DNA from 2 places in the Streptomyces sp. NPDC015131 genome. Region 2 is predicted to be linked to the other one. Evidence: riboswitches for the same ligand, from Rfam matches in the RefSeq annotation. Region 2 holds a riboswitch; the other holds the start of a gene.

Region 1 (7,090 bases), on a different contig from region 2:
AGCCCGACGGCCTGGTGATGATCGCACCGGGCACGGAGCGGGAGCTGCTGGGGCCCAAGTCGGTGCGCATTCTGCCGGGCGTGGGGCCCGCCACCGGGGAGCATCTGCGGCGCGCCGGCATGACGACGGTCGCGGACCTGGCGGCGGCGGGGGAGGACGAGCTGGTCCGGCTCCTGGGGAAGGCCCATGGCGAGTCCCTGTACCGGATGGCGCTGGGGTACGACGACCGGCCGGTCGTCGCGGAGCGGGATGCCAAGTCGGTGTCGGTGGAGGACACCTTCGACGTGGACCTGCACGACCGGGTGCGGGTGCGGACCGAGGTGGAGCGGCTGGCCGAGCGGTGTGTGCAGCGCCTGCGGAGCGCGGGACGCTCGGGGCGGACGGTGGTGCTGAAGGTGCGGAGGTACGACTTCTCGACGCTGACGCGCTCCGAGACGCTGCGTGGCCCGACGGACGACCCGGTGGTGGTGCGGGAGGCCGCGGCGCGGCTGCTGGAGGCGGTGGACACCACGGGCGGTGTCCGGCTGCTGGGCGTGGGGGTGTCGGGGCTCGCGGACTACACCCAGGAGGACCTGTTCGCCCAGGCCGCCGCGGAGAAGGCGCCCCCCGCCGCTCCGGGGCCGTCGGCGGAGGCGGCGGGTGGCCTGGGTGCGGGCAAGCCGGGTGCGGGCGGCCGGGCGCTGGTCGTGGCGTCCGGCGGTGGCACGGAGGCCCCTGGCGCGGACGGTCCGCCGGTGGGCGTCGCGGGTGCGGCCGGGCCCGGCCGGGAGCCGCCGACTGGGGCGGCCGTGGGCGCGGAGGGCGCGGCCGGTCCCGGGGGGCCGGGCGCGGAGGGGGGCGGGCGGAGATGGGCCGCCGGACAGGACGTACGGCACACCGAGTACGGCCCCGGGTGGGTGCAGGGGAGCGGGCTGGGGCGGGTGACCGTGCGGTTCGAGGAGCCGGGGTCGCCCCCGGGGCGGGTGCGGACCTTCCGGGCGGACGACCCGGAGCTGGCCCCGTCGGACCCGCTGCCCCTGGTACCGGGTCGGTCGTCGTGACGGGTGGCGCCCGCGGTTGGTCGTCGTGACCGGTGGTGCCCGCGGTTGGTCGTCGTGGCCGGTCGTACCGGCGGTTGGTCATCGTGGCCGGTGGTGCCCGCGGTTGGTGGGCGTGGCCGGTGGTGCCCGCGGTGGGTCGTCGTGGCCGGTCGTACCGGCGGCTGGTCGTGGTGACCGGTCGTACCGGGTCCGTCGTCCTGGCCGTCGTCCCGCGGTTGGTCGTCGTGGCCGTCGTACCTGTGGTCAGTCGTCGTGACCGGCTATCGTCCCGAAGTCGCGGTCGGCGGCGGGCGGGGGCGGAAGCGCGATGCCGTAGTGGTGGTAGAGCTGGACCTCCTGCTCGGGCGACAGATGGCGGCCGACGCCGAAGTCGGGGGCGTCCTTGATCAGGGCGCGCTCGTATGGGACGTGCAGGCCGTCGTCCGCGAGGTCGCTGGGCTCCAGGGGGACGAAGGCGTCACGGCTGAACAGGCCCGTGCGGACGGCGGCCCACTCCGGGACGCCGGTCGCGTCGTCCAGGTACACCTCGTCGATGGTGCCGATCTTGTTGCCGTCGCGGTCGAACGCCTTGCGGCCGATCAGGCTGCGCGGGTCGATGTCGGTCTGCACGGTCCCTCCAACGGGTCGCAACCGCTGCGTCAAACACTACGAAAGTGCACTTCGGTGACGTCGGCCACTCGAGGGATCCGCGAGGGACCGCGCTGGTAGGCTGGCTACGGCCGCTGACCCCGTGCGGGAGAGTCCTCCGGAGAAACCTTTCGGAGGCGCCGAAGGAGCAAATCCTCCCCGGAATCTCTCAGGCACCCGGTACCGCACGGACGAGGTCACTCTGGAAAGCAGGGCGGGCGTCGGACGGCATCCGCCCTCACCGACGGTGAAAGCCGGCCCGCCCCTCGGGGAGGTCCGGTGAAGCTCTCAGGTCGAGATGACAGAGGGGGAGGCCGTCCGGGCACCCGCGCCGCGGTGCCCCTCGCAGGTCGCATCGACCAGGAGGCCCCCGCCATGACCGCCAACCGCACTCCGCTCTCCGTACTCGAACAGGGCATCCCGTTCGAGCAGCGGCACATCGGGCCCGACGACGAGGCCCGCGCCAAGATGCTCGCGCAGGTCGGCTACGGTTCGCTCGACGAGCTCACGGCTGCCGCGGTCCCGGATGTCATCAAGAGCGCCGGCGCCCTCGGGCTGCCCGACGCGCGCACCGAGGCGGAGGTGCTGGCCGAACTCCGTTCGCTGGCCGACCGCAACCAGGTCCTCGCGCCCATGATCGGTCTCGGCTACCACGGCACCTTCACGCCGCCGGTGATCCTGCGCAACGTCATGGAGAACCCGGCCTGGTACACCGCGTACACGCCGTACCAGCCGGAGATCTCCCAGGGCCGCCTGGAGGCCCTGCTCAACTTCCAGACCATGGTCGCCGACCTGACCGGGCTGCCCACCTCCGGCGCCTCGCTGCTCGACGAGGGCACCGCGGCCGCCGAGGCCATGTCGCTGGCCCGCCGGGTCGGCAAGGTCAAGAACGGTGTCTTCCTGGTCGACGCCGACGCGCTGCCCCAGACCGTCGCCGTCATCCAGACCCGCGCCGAGCCGACCGGTGTCGAGGTCGTCGTCGCCGACCTGAGCGAGGGCATCCCCGCCGAGGTGGCCAAGCGCGGCGTGTTCGGCGTGCTGCTCCAGTACCCGGGTGCCTCCGGTGCCGTCCGGGACATCAAGGCCGTCATCGACCAGGCGCACGAGCTGGGCGCGATCGTCACCGTCGCCGCCGACCTGCTGGCGCTGACCCTGCTCACCTCGCCCGGCGAGCTGGGCGCCGACATCGCGGTCGGCACCACCCAGCGCTTCGGCGTCCCCATGGGCTTCGGCGGCCCGCACGCCGGGTACATGGCCGTCCGCGACACCTACGCCCGCAGCCTGCCCGGCCGGCTCGTCGGCGTCTCCGTGGACGCCGACGGTGACAAGGCGTACCGCCTGGCCCTCCAGACCCGCGAGCAGCACATCCGCCGCGAGAAGGCCACCAGCAACATCTGCACCGCGCAGGTGCTGCTCGCCGTGATGGCGGGCATGTACGCCGTCTACCACGGCCCCGAGGGCCTGAAGACGATCGCCCGGCGCACCCACCGGTACGCCGTCGTCCTGGCGGAGGGTCTGCGCGCGGGCGGTGTGGAGGTCGTGCACGGCGCGTTCTTCGACACCGTGACCGTCCGCGTCCCCGGCCGGGCCGCCGAGGCGGTCGCCGCCGCCCGGGAGAACGGGGTGAACCTCCGCCTCGTCGACGCCGACCACGTCTCCGCCGCCTGCGACGAGACCACCGGGCGCGCGCAGATCGCCGCCGTGTGGGACGCCTTCGGCGTGACGGGCGACATCGAGGCGCTGGACGCGTCCACCGACGACGTGCTGCCCGCGGCGCTGCTGCGCTCCGACGCGTACCTCACCCACCCCGTCTTCCACGCGCACCGCTCCGAGACCGCGATGCTGCGCTACCTGCGCAAGCTCGCCGACCGCGACTACGCGCTGGACCGCGGCATGATCCCGCTCGGCTCCTGCACCATGAAGCTGAACGCGACCACCGAGATGGAGCCGGTGACCTGGCCCGAGTTCGGCCAGATCCACCCCTTCGCGCCGGTCGACCAGGCGCAGGGCTACCTGACCCTGATCCGCGAGCTGGAGGAGCGCCTCGCCGAGGTCACCGGCTACGACAAGGTCTCCATCCAGCCCAACGCCGGCTCGCAGGGCGAGCTGGCCGGGCTGCTCGCCGTCCGCGCGTACCACCGCGCCAACGGCGACACGCAGCGCACGGTCTGCCTCATCCCCTCCTCCGCGCACGGCACCAATGCCGCCAGCGCCGTGATGGCCGGGATGAAGGTCGTCGTCGTCAAGACGGCCGACGACGGCGAGATCGACGTCGAGGACCTGCGCGCCAAGATCGAGCAGTACCGCGACGAGCTGTCCGTGCTGATGATCACCTACCCGTCCACGCACGGGGTGTTCGAGGAGCACGTCGCCGACATCTGCGCCCAGGTGCACGAGGCGGGCGGCCAGGTGTACGTGGACGGCGCCAACCTCAACGCCCTGGTCGGCCTCGCGAAGCCGGGCCACTTCGGCGGTGACGTCTCGCACCTGAACCTGCACAAGACCTTCTGCATCCCGCACGGCGGCGGCGGCCCGGGCGTCGGCCCGGTCGGCGTGCGCGAGCACCTCGCCCCGTACCTGCCCAACCACCCGCTCCAGCCGAGCGCCGGCCCGGAGACCGGTGTCGGTCCCATCTCGGCCGCCCCGTGGGGCTCGGCGGGCATCCTGCCGATCTCCTGGGCGTACGTCCGGCTGATGGGCGGCGAGGGCCTCAAGCGCGCGACCCAGGTCGCCGTCCTCGCGGCCAACTACATCGCCAAGCGCCTGGAGCCGCACTACCCGGTGCTCTACACGGGCCCGGCCGGGCTGGTCGCCCACGAGTGCATCGTGGACCTCCGCCCGCTCGCCAAGGCGACCGGCGTCAGCGTCGACGACATCGCCAAGCGCCTGATCGACTACGGCTTCCACGCGCCCACCATGTCCTTCCCGGTGGCCGGCACACTGATGATCGAGCCGACCGAGAGCGAGGACCTGACCGAACTCGACCGCTTCTGCGACACGATGATCGCGATCCGGGCGGAGATCGAGAAGGTCGCCTCGGGCGAGTGGCCCGCCGACGACAACCCGCTGCGCAACGCCCCGCACACGGCGAACGCGCTGGGCGGCGAGTGGAACCACGCCTACAGCCGCGAGGAGGCCGTCTTCCCGGCCGGTGTCTCGGCCGCCGACAAGTACTGGCCGCCGGTGCGCCGCATCGACGGCGCGTTCGGCGACCGCAACCTGGTCTGCTCCTGCCCGCCCATGGACGAGTACGAGGGCTGACGGACCGACCCGCCGGGTCTCCGCCGAGCCCGGTGGAGACCCGGCGGGGCCGGCGTAGGGCCGGTGGACATGGCGTAGGACCGACGGGGTCGGCGTGGGGCCGACGGGGTCGGCCTAGGACCGGTGGACACGGCGTAGGCCGGTGGACACGCGGACCCGGTGGACATGGCGAAGGGCCGGTACGGATCTGGTGTCCGTACCGGCCCTTCGCCGTGCTCGCGGTGCTCGCGCGGTGGTACCCGTGCCCGCCCGTGCCTGGCCGGTGGCGCCGCGGGACCGCTCAGGCCGCGGTGACGACCTTCGACGCGCTCAGCGGCCGGTTCGGCGCGATGATCTGGCCGTCCGGCAGCAGTTCGCCGGTGTCCTCGAAGAGCAGGACACCGTTGCACAGCAGGCTCCAGCCCTGCTCCGGGTGGTGGGCCACCAGACGGGCCGCCTCCCTGTCGGCGGAGTCGGCGGTCGGACAGGCTGGCTGGTGCTGGCACATGGGTCGGTTCTTTCGCTGCGGTGTGGTGTGAGTCCTGCGGCTCGATGCGGTGCTCATGGCCGCCCCCCGTTGGTCGGTCGGTCCGTTCCCAGTGTTGCCCCACGGGCGTCAATCCGCAGGGATTTCGCTACAGCGCTTCCTACTGCTTAATGACGTATCACCCGCCCGGATGGTTCAGGTCAACCGCACTGCCTCTTCGGGTGGTTCGGGATGGCCTCCCTGGACTAGTCCGATCGGACGGGTACCCCTCAGGCCGTTGACTCCAGCGAGTCGAGCGACTCCAGCAACGGCGGCACCAGGCGCAACGTCAGCATCGGAAGCAGGTCCGCGACCCGGTACGGCAGGTGCGGGGCGATCCCCGGCGGCGCCGGCGCGAGCGGGATCAGGACGTCCGCGGGCGCCGGGGCGCCGGTGGCCGGATCGGCCTCCGGGTCGCCGTGCAGCCACAGCGTCAGCATGTACAGATCCGGTACCGAGAGCAGCCGCGCCTGGTGCCGGGTGGCCATCGCGTCGGCCTGGCGCAGCGCCCGCTCCGTCGAGGCGAGATAGGGCCCCTCGAAGAAGTGCGAGAACGCCCAGCCGTCCGCGGTGAGCATCGTGTCCGCCCCGGCGACCGGGCGGTCGCCGGAGCGGATCAGGAAGCGCCAGCCGGCCAGCCGGGTCCGCGGCGCGCCGCCGGCGGCGGGCGGCACGGCCGGGTCCCGGACGTCCAGGACGTGGACGGGCAGCGGGAGTTCGGGGCTCAGCGGTCCCTGGACGGACCGGAGAGCGGGGGTGTGCGCCTCACGGACGGCGGGGGAGCCGAGCGCCGCGAGGACACTGCGCAGGGCAGGCGCGGGGGCAGGGGAGACGTGCAGCGGCATGGTGGGTCGCCTCTCAGTCAAGAGACAGGGTGATGCGAGGGAGGTGCGGACGGCGGTGTCAGCTTCGGGGTCAGAGGATGCCGGAAGGCCGACGGGCCGTGGCCGGGCTCGACTCTCTGCCTCGTTTCGCGGAGTTTATACGACACGTGTTCACGCGATGTTTCCGCTAGCCGTCGGCGACGTTACCCACAAGGCTGAAACGGGACTTCAAATTGCGGCGTATCTGTGGATTTCCCGTGCCGCCCAAGGCCCCGGCCTGCGCTCCCGGCCCGCGCGCGGTAGGCCGAATGCCGACCCTCTTTACGCCGTCCCGGCGCGCCGCCCCGAGGCCCGGTGCGAACACCGCGCGGCCGGGTCGGCCGCGCATCGGACGGCGGTAACTGCCCGCTGCCTCATGCCTCCGGAATGTGCCGGACAAACAATGTATCCAGCCTACCGTCCAACGTCTGTCCATGTGGGCGTTACAGATCACTCCGGCTGGGCATTATCGTCCGTGACGCGAGCGGACGATGCCGCGCGCCCGCCCACTCGAGGAGGGACACTTCGATGGGGGAGAAGATCGCGGCAGGCCGCTTCGACCTGTCCGATCGGCAGAGGTACCGCAGGAAACTTCAGCAGTGCCTGACGGGACTGGAGCGCCTCCTTGCCGACAAACGGTTCGACCGGCCGCGCAATCTCGTGGGGCTGGAGATCGAGCTGAATCTCGCGGGTGCCGACGGCATGCCGCGGATGATGAATGCCGAAGTGCTGGAGCGCATCGCCAGCCGGGATTTCCAGACGGAACTGGGAATGTTCAACCTCGAGGTGAACAT
Region 2 (7,090 bases):
CCTACGGCACCCGGGACGGCGGGCTCCTGCTGGCCACCGCCAACGGGTTCGCCCTCGCCGCCGGGTGCGTGGCACTGCGCCGCCCCGGCTGGGCCGCCGCCCCGCTGGCCCTGGTGATCGGCGCCGAGGCCCTGCGCGCCCACCCCGAGCCGTACACCCCGGAGCTGGGCACGGCCCTCACGGTCGTCCACCTGACCGCCGCCTCGCTGTGGGTGGGCGGGCTGCTGCACGCGCTGCGGACGGTACGGCGGCGCGGCGGGGCGAAGGAGCCGCTGCTGCGCTACGCCCGGCTCGCCGGGTGGCTGTACGTGGCGCTCGCGGTGACCGGCACCTGCTCGGCGCTGCGCCGCCTGCCCGCCGACGTGATCACCACCTCCGCCTACGGCAGGGTGCTGCTCGCCAAGCTGGCCCTGCTCGCGGTGGTGAGCGCGCTGGCCGTGGCGGCCCGCCGCCGGCTGGGGCGCGGGGACGGCGCCACGACCCCCGCCCGCGCCGAGCTGGTGGTGCTGGCGGGGGTCGTGGTGGTGTCGGCGCTCCTGACGGTGGTGCCCGACCCGCACTGGATCGCCCTGCGGCGGGGCCTGAGCTAGGATCCGGCGCCCGCCCCGAGGAAGTCGGCCAGCACCGTGGCCGCCCCGGCGACCAGCGGGTCGTCGGTGGCGGCCCTGGGGTCCGGCTTCGTCGTCAGGACGGCCAGCACCACCGGCGTGCCGTCCGGCCGCCAGGCGATCCCGACGTCGTTGTTGGTGCCGTACGCGCCGCCGCCCGTCTTGTCCGCCAGCCGCCAGTCGGCCGGCAGGCCCTTGCGGAAGCGGTGGGTGCTGGTGGTGTTGCCCAGCAGCCAGCCGGTCAGCAGCGCCCGGTCGCCGCGGCCCAGCGCGTCGCCGAGCACCAGCCGCTGGTAGTCGGCGGCGATCGCGGCCGGGGTGGTGGTGTCCTCGACGCGCCAGGGCTCGGCGGTGTTGAGCTCCGGCTCCCAGCGGTCCAGCCGGGTCGTGGCGTCGCCCAGGGTGCGGCAGAACCGGGTGACGGCCGCGGGGCCGCCCAGCTCGCGCAGCAGCAGGTTGGCGGCGGTGTTGTCGCTGTAACGGATCGCCGCGTCGCAGAGCGCGGCCACGGTCATGCCCCGGGCCACGTTCTCCTCGGTGCGCGGCGAGTTCTCCACCAGGTCGTCCTCGGTGTACCGGATGCGCCGGCGCAGCACCTCGCCGCGCCGGTCGAGGTCTCGGAGCACCGCCGCGACGGCCAGCGTCTTGAACGTCGAGCACAGGGGGAAGCGCTCACCGGCCCGGTACAGCAGCGTCGCGCCCGTGACCGTGTCCCGGGCCACGGCGCCCAGCCGCGCCCCGTGGCTCCGCTCCAGCTCCCGCAGCCGTGCCAGGGCGGCGGCCCGGGCGGAGCGCGGGGCGGCGGGCGCGGCCGAGGCGCTCGCCGCCCCGGTGGCCAGGAGCGCGGCGGCGCCGGCCGCGGCGGTCAGGACGGTGCGGCGGGCGGCCGCGCCGCGGGACGCGGGGATCTTTCCGTGGTCGTCGGTCATGGGCCGAGCCCATCACGGCCGCCGCGGCGGAAGGAAACGTTCCGCCGGGTGTGTCAGCGCCGGCGGCTCAGCACTCGATGATGTTGACCGCGAGCCCGCCGCGCGCGGTCTCCTTGTACTTCACCGACATGTCGGCGCCGGTGTCCTTCATCGTCTTGATGACCTTGTCCAGCGAGACCTTGTGGCTGCCGTCGCCGCGCATGGCCATCCGCGCCGCCGTGACCGCCTTGACCGCCGCCATGCCGTTGCGCTCGATGCACGGGATCTGCACCAGGCCGCCCACCGGGTCGCAGGTCAGGCCCAGGTTGTGCTCCATGCCGATCTCGGCCGCGTTCTCCACCTGCTCCGGGCTCCCGCCCAGCACCTCGGCGAGCGCGCCGGCCGCCATCGAGCAGGCCGAGCCGACCTCGCCCTGGCAACCGACCTCGGCGCCGGAGATGGAGGCGTTCTCCTTGAAGAGCATGCCGATGGCGCCGGCGGCCAGCAGGAAGCGGACCACGCCCTCCTCGTCCGCGCCCGGCACGAAGTTCACGTAGTAGTGCAGCACCGCCGGGATGATGCCCGCCGCGCCGTTCGTCGGGGCGGTGACGACCCGCCCGCCCGCGGCGTTCTCCTCGTTCACCGCCATCGCGTAGAGCGTGATCCACTCCATGGCGAGCGCCTGCGGGTCGCCCTCGGAGCGCAGCTTGCGCGCGGTGTTGGCGGCCCGCCGCCGGACCTTCAGGCCGCCGGGCAGGATGCCCTCGCGGGACATGCCGCGCGACACGCACGCCTGCATCACCCGCCAGATCTCCAGCAGGCCCGCCCGGATCTCCTCCTCGGAGCGCCACGCCTTCTCGTTCTCCAGCATCAGCGCGGAGATCGACAGGCCGGTCTCCCGGGTGAGCCGCAGCAGCTCGTCACCGGTGCGGAAGGGGTGCTTCAGCACGGTGTCGTCGGGGACGATCGGGTTCTGCCCCTCCACCGCGTCCTCGTCGACCACGAAACCGCCGCCGACCGAGTAGTACGTCTTCTCCAGCAGGGTCGCGCCGTCGGCGTCGTACGCCCACAGGGTCATGCCGTTGGCGTGGTAGGGCAGCGCCTTGCGGCGGTGCAGCACCAGGTCCTCGTCGAAGTCGAAGGGGATCTCGTGGGCGCCGAGCAGGCTGATCCGCTTCTCCGCCTTGATCCGCTCGACCTTGTCGTCGGCGGACTCCACGTCGACCGTGCGGGGCGAGTCGCCCTCCAGGCCCAGCAGGACGGCCTTGGGCGTGCCGTGGCCGTGGCCGGTGGCGCCGAGCGAGCCGTACAGCTCCGCCCGGACGGAGGCGGTCGGGGCCAGCAGGCCCTCGTTCTTCAGCCGGCGGGCGAACATCCGGGCCGCGCGCATGGGGCCGACCGTGTGGGAGCTGGACGGGCCGATGCCGATCGAGAACAGGTCGAAGACCGAGATGGCCACGGGGAACTCCTTGGTGGGAAGACGTCGCTGTCTGCCGGGGTGGTGCAGGAACAACGGGTGGGGCGGCTGGGCACGGGGATGGCGGGTGGGGGGTGCGGGGTGGGGGCAAGGAACGGGGCACCGCACTCACTCTTCAGTGTGCGCGGTGCCCCGCAGTCCAGTCTGTTACGTGCGTAACGTCTATGAATGTTACAGACCGGGGTAAAGAGGGTGCTTCGCGGCGAGCGCGGAGACCCGGGCCTTGAGCGCGTCCGCGTCGTACGACGGCTTCAGCGCCTCGGCGATGATGTCGGCGACCTCGGCGAAGTCCTCGGCCTGGAAGCCGCGGGTGGCCAGCGCCGGGGTGCCGATCCGCAGGCCCGAGGTGACCATCGGGGGCCGCGGGTCGTTCGGGATCGCGTTGCGGTTGACGGTGATGCCGACCTCGTGGAGCCGGTCCTCGGCCTGCTGGCCGTCCAGCTCGCTGTTGCGCAGGTCGACCAGGACCAGGTGCACGTCGGTGCCGCCGGACAGCACCGAGACGCCGTGCTCCTTGACGTCGTCCGCGACCAGGCGCTCGGCCAGGATGCGGGCGCCGTCCAGGGTGCGCTGCTGGCGCTCCTTGAAGTCCTCGCTCGCCGCGATCTTGAACGAGACCGCCTTGGCGGCGATCACGTGCTCCAGCGGGCCGCCCTGCTGGCCGGGGAAGACCGCGGAGTTGATCTTCTTGGCGAGGTCGGCCGTGCACATGATCACGCCACCGCGCGGGCCGCCCAGCGTCTTGTGGGTCGTGGTGGTGGTCACGTGGGCGTGCGGCACCGGGTTGGGGTGCAGACCGGCGGCGACGAGACCCGCGAAGTGGGCCATGTCGACCATCAGGTACGCGCCGACCTCGTCCGCGATCCGGCGGAAGGCGGCGAAGTCCAGCTGGCGCGGGTAGGCGGACCAGCCGGCGACGATCAGCTTCGGCTTGGACTCCTTGGCCAGGCGCTCGACCTCGGCCATGTCGACCTGGCCCGTCGCGTCGTCGACGTGGTACGCGACGACGTTGTAGAGCTTGCCGGAGAAATTGATCTTCATGCCGTGGGTCAGGTGACCGCCGTGGGCCAGGTTGAGGCCCATGATCGTGTCGCCCGGCTTCAGCAGCGCGAACATGGCGGCGGCGTTCGCCTGGGCGCCCGAGTGCGGCTGGACGTTGGCGTGCTCCGCGCCGAAGAGCTCCTTGATGCGGTCGATGGCGATCTGCTCGACCACGTCGACGTGCTCGCAGCCGCCGTAGTAGCGGCGGCCGGGGTAGCCCTCGGCGTACTTGTTGGTCAGGACGGAGCCCTGGGCCTCCATGACCGCGACCGGAGCGAAGTTCTCCGAGGCGATCATCTCGAGGGTGGACTGCTGGCGGTGGAGCTCGGCGTCGACGGCGGCGGCGACGTCCGGGTCCAGCTCATGGAGAGGGGTGTTCAGAAGCGACATCGGAAAAGGTCCTTAGCTGCCGGAGAACTGGGTGTACTCGTCGGCGGAGAGCAGGTCCTCCGGCTCGTCCGTGACGCGTACCTTGAACAGCCAGCCGCCCTCGAACGGGGCGGTGTTCACCAGCGACGGGTCGTCGACGACGTCCTGGTTCGCCTCGACGACCTCGCCGGTCACCGGGGAGTACAGGTCGCTGACGGACTTGGTCGACTCCAGCTCGCCGCAGGTCTCGCCCGCGGTCACCGTGTCACCGACCGCGGGGAGCTGGACGTACACGACGTCGCCCAGGGCGTTCGCCGCGTGCTCCGTGATGCCGACCACCGACACGCCGTCCTCGGCGGCCGACAGCCACTCGTGCTCCTTGCTGTAGCGAAGCTGCTGGGGGTTGCTCATGACGCAAATTCTCCTGTACGCGGGGGAGTGCTGGTGCACGGGGTGGACGGGACGGACGGACGGGTGGTGCGGGCGATCACTTCTGGCGCTTGTAGAAGGGAAGCGCCACGACCTCGTACGGCTCATGAGTACCGCGGATGTCGACCCCGACCCCCCCGGTGCCCGGCGCGGCGTGCGCGGCGTCGACGTACGCCATGGCGATCGGCCGGCCCAGCGTCGGCGACGGCGCGCCCGAGGTGACCTCGCCGATCACCGTGCCGTCCGCGACGACGGACATCCCGGCGCGCGGCACCCGGCGGCCCTCGGCGATCAGGCCCACGAGCCGGCGCGGCGGGGCGGCCTGCGCCCGCTCGGCGGCGGCCTCCAGGGCCCGGCGGCCCACGAAGTCGCCCTCCTTCTCGAACTTGACCACCCGGCCCAGGCCCGCGTCGAACGGGGTCAGCGACGTCGTCAGCTCGTGCCCGTACAGCGGCATGCCCGCCTCCAGGCGCAGCGTGTCGCGGCAGGACAGGCCGCAGGGGATCAGGCCCACCGGGGTGCCCGCCTCCAGCAGCGCCTGCCACAGCTTCTCGGCGTGCTGCGGCTCCACGAACAGCTCGAAGCCGTCCTCCCCGGTGTAGCCCGTGCGGGCGATCAGCGCGGGGACGCCCGCGACCGTGCCCGGCAGGCCCGCGTAGTACTTCAGCCCGTCCAGGTCGGCGTCGGTCAGCGACTTCAGGATGCCGGGCGACTCCGGGCCCTGCACGGCCAGCAGCGCGTACGCCTCGCGGTCGTCCCGCACCACGGCGTCGAACCCGGCGGCGCGGGCGGTGAGCGCGTCCAGCACGGTCTGCGCGTTCGAGGCGTTGGCGACGACCATGTACTCGGTCTCACCGAGCCGGTACACGATCAGGTCGTCGAGGATGCCGCCGTCCTCCTGGCAGATCATCGTGTAGCGGGCGCGGCCGACGCCGACGCTGCCGATGTTGCCGACGAGCGCGAAGTCCAGCAGGGCCGCCGCCTGCGGCCCGGTCACGGTGATCTCCCCCATGTGGGAGAGGTCGAAGAGTCCGGCCCGCGTACGGACGGCGAGGTGCTCGTCGCGCTCGCTGCCGTACCGCAGCGGCATGTCCCAGCCCGCGAAGTCGGTCATGGTCGCGCCCAGCGCGCGATGCACGGCATCGAGGGCGGTCAGACGGGGGGCAGTGCTCATGGATATGGCTCCCAGGTCCCAGGACGGGCATGGCTCGAAGACGGTCCTCCCCATCTGTCATCGGAACCTGAGAGGTTCACCGTGACCTCGTGTCCACCGGGACGGAGGCATCGGCTTGCACCTTGGGTGGAGCCGCCGGGGCGGCCCGCTTTTCAGATCTGCCTCATCCACGCGGTACGGGGCCTGAGAGATTCAAGGGAGGAACTTGCTCCTTCGGCGCCCGGGCGGACCCGGGACTCTCCCGCGCGGATTCAAACGGCCGGTATGCGGTTGTGCGCGCGACGGTGCCCGCCGGCGCGCACATCATTGCACGAGGGCCGTCCGCGGCAAATCGCTTGTGGCTTATTACCCGTTCTTTACACTTCTTGGGCAAGGGTCGGGTCGGCCGGTCCGGGCCCCGACACGCCTCAGCAGGGGGAGAAGCGATGACGTTGCAGCACGGCGGGGCGTACGCGACGACCGCGGGGGTGCCCGCGCAGCCGGGCCTGCCCGCGCGCGGCCGGGCGGCGGCCGGAGCGGCGGCCCGGCCGGTCGTGCGCGACCTGCGCGGCCGGGCCGGCCGCGGCCCCCGGGCGCTGACCTTCGCCGCCGGTGACCTGGTCGTCGTCTCGGGCCTGCCCGGCAGCGGCAAGTCCACCCTGATCGCCCGCGCGGCCCAGGGCCGCGGCATCGACTCGCAGGACGCCCGGGAGCGCTGGGAGCACCGGGTGCCCGGCTTCCTGCCGTACGCCGTCTACCGCCCCCTCGTCCGGCTCGCCCACTACGCCGGGCTGCGCCGCGAGCTGCGCGCCGGGCGGAGCGTCGTCGTCCACGACTGCGGCACCCAGGCGTGGGTGCGGCGCTGGCTGGCCCGCGAGGCCCGGCGGCGCGGCACCGCCCTGCACCTGCTGCTGCTGGACGTCACGCCCCGCACCGCCCGGGAGGGCCAGCGGGAGCGCGGACGGGGCGTGTCCGGGTACGCCTTCGCCCGGCACCGCAGGGCGGTCGGCCGGCTGGTGCGGGACGCCGAGCGGGGCGTCGTCCCGCGCGGTTGCGCCTCCACGGTGCTGCTGGACCGGCCGGCGGCCGGCGCGCTCGCCCGGAT

What was found. A riboswitch is a leader RNA that binds a small molecule or an ion and turns the genes downstream of it on or off. The one in region 2 is predicted to bind glycine.
Region 1: it holds a riboswitch for glycine, as region 2 does, so the genes downstream of both, gcvP (aminomethyl-transferring glycine dehydrogenase) here and gcvT (glycine cleavage system aminomethyltransferase GcvT) in region 2, are expected to answer to the same signal.

What each region holds. Positions count from the first base shown of each region.
Region 1 covers NZ_JBIBVB010000004.1:883,602-890,691, reverse strand. The annotation lists gene ACF08D_RS20120 (DNA polymerase IV) at 1-1,040, shown strand, start outside; gene ACF08D_RS20115 (PRC-barrel domain-containing protein) at 1,284-1,649, opposite strand; glycine riboswitch at 1,764-1,863, shown strand; gene gcvP (aminomethyl-transferring glycine dehydrogenase) at 2,043-4,928, shown strand; gene ACF08D_RS20105 (DUF5999 family protein) at 5,209-5,415, opposite strand; gene ACF08D_RS20100 (hypothetical protein) at 5,664-6,278, opposite strand; gene ACF08D_RS20095 (glutamate-cysteine ligase family protein) at 6,825-7,090, shown strand, end outside.
Region 2 covers NZ_JBIBVB010000003.1:60,234-67,323, reverse strand. The annotation lists gene ACF08D_RS11715 (CopD family protein) at 1-590, shown strand, start outside; gene bla (class A beta-lactamase) at 587-1,537, opposite strand; gene ACF08D_RS11705 (L-serine ammonia-lyase) at 1,605-2,975, opposite strand; gene glyA (serine hydroxymethyltransferase) at 3,165-4,424, opposite strand; gene gcvH (glycine cleavage system protein GcvH) at 4,437-4,814, opposite strand; gene gcvT (glycine cleavage system aminomethyltransferase GcvT) at 4,891-6,006, opposite strand; glycine riboswitch at 6,169-6,260, opposite strand; gene ACF08D_RS11685 (AAA family ATPase) at 6,432-7,090, shown strand, end outside.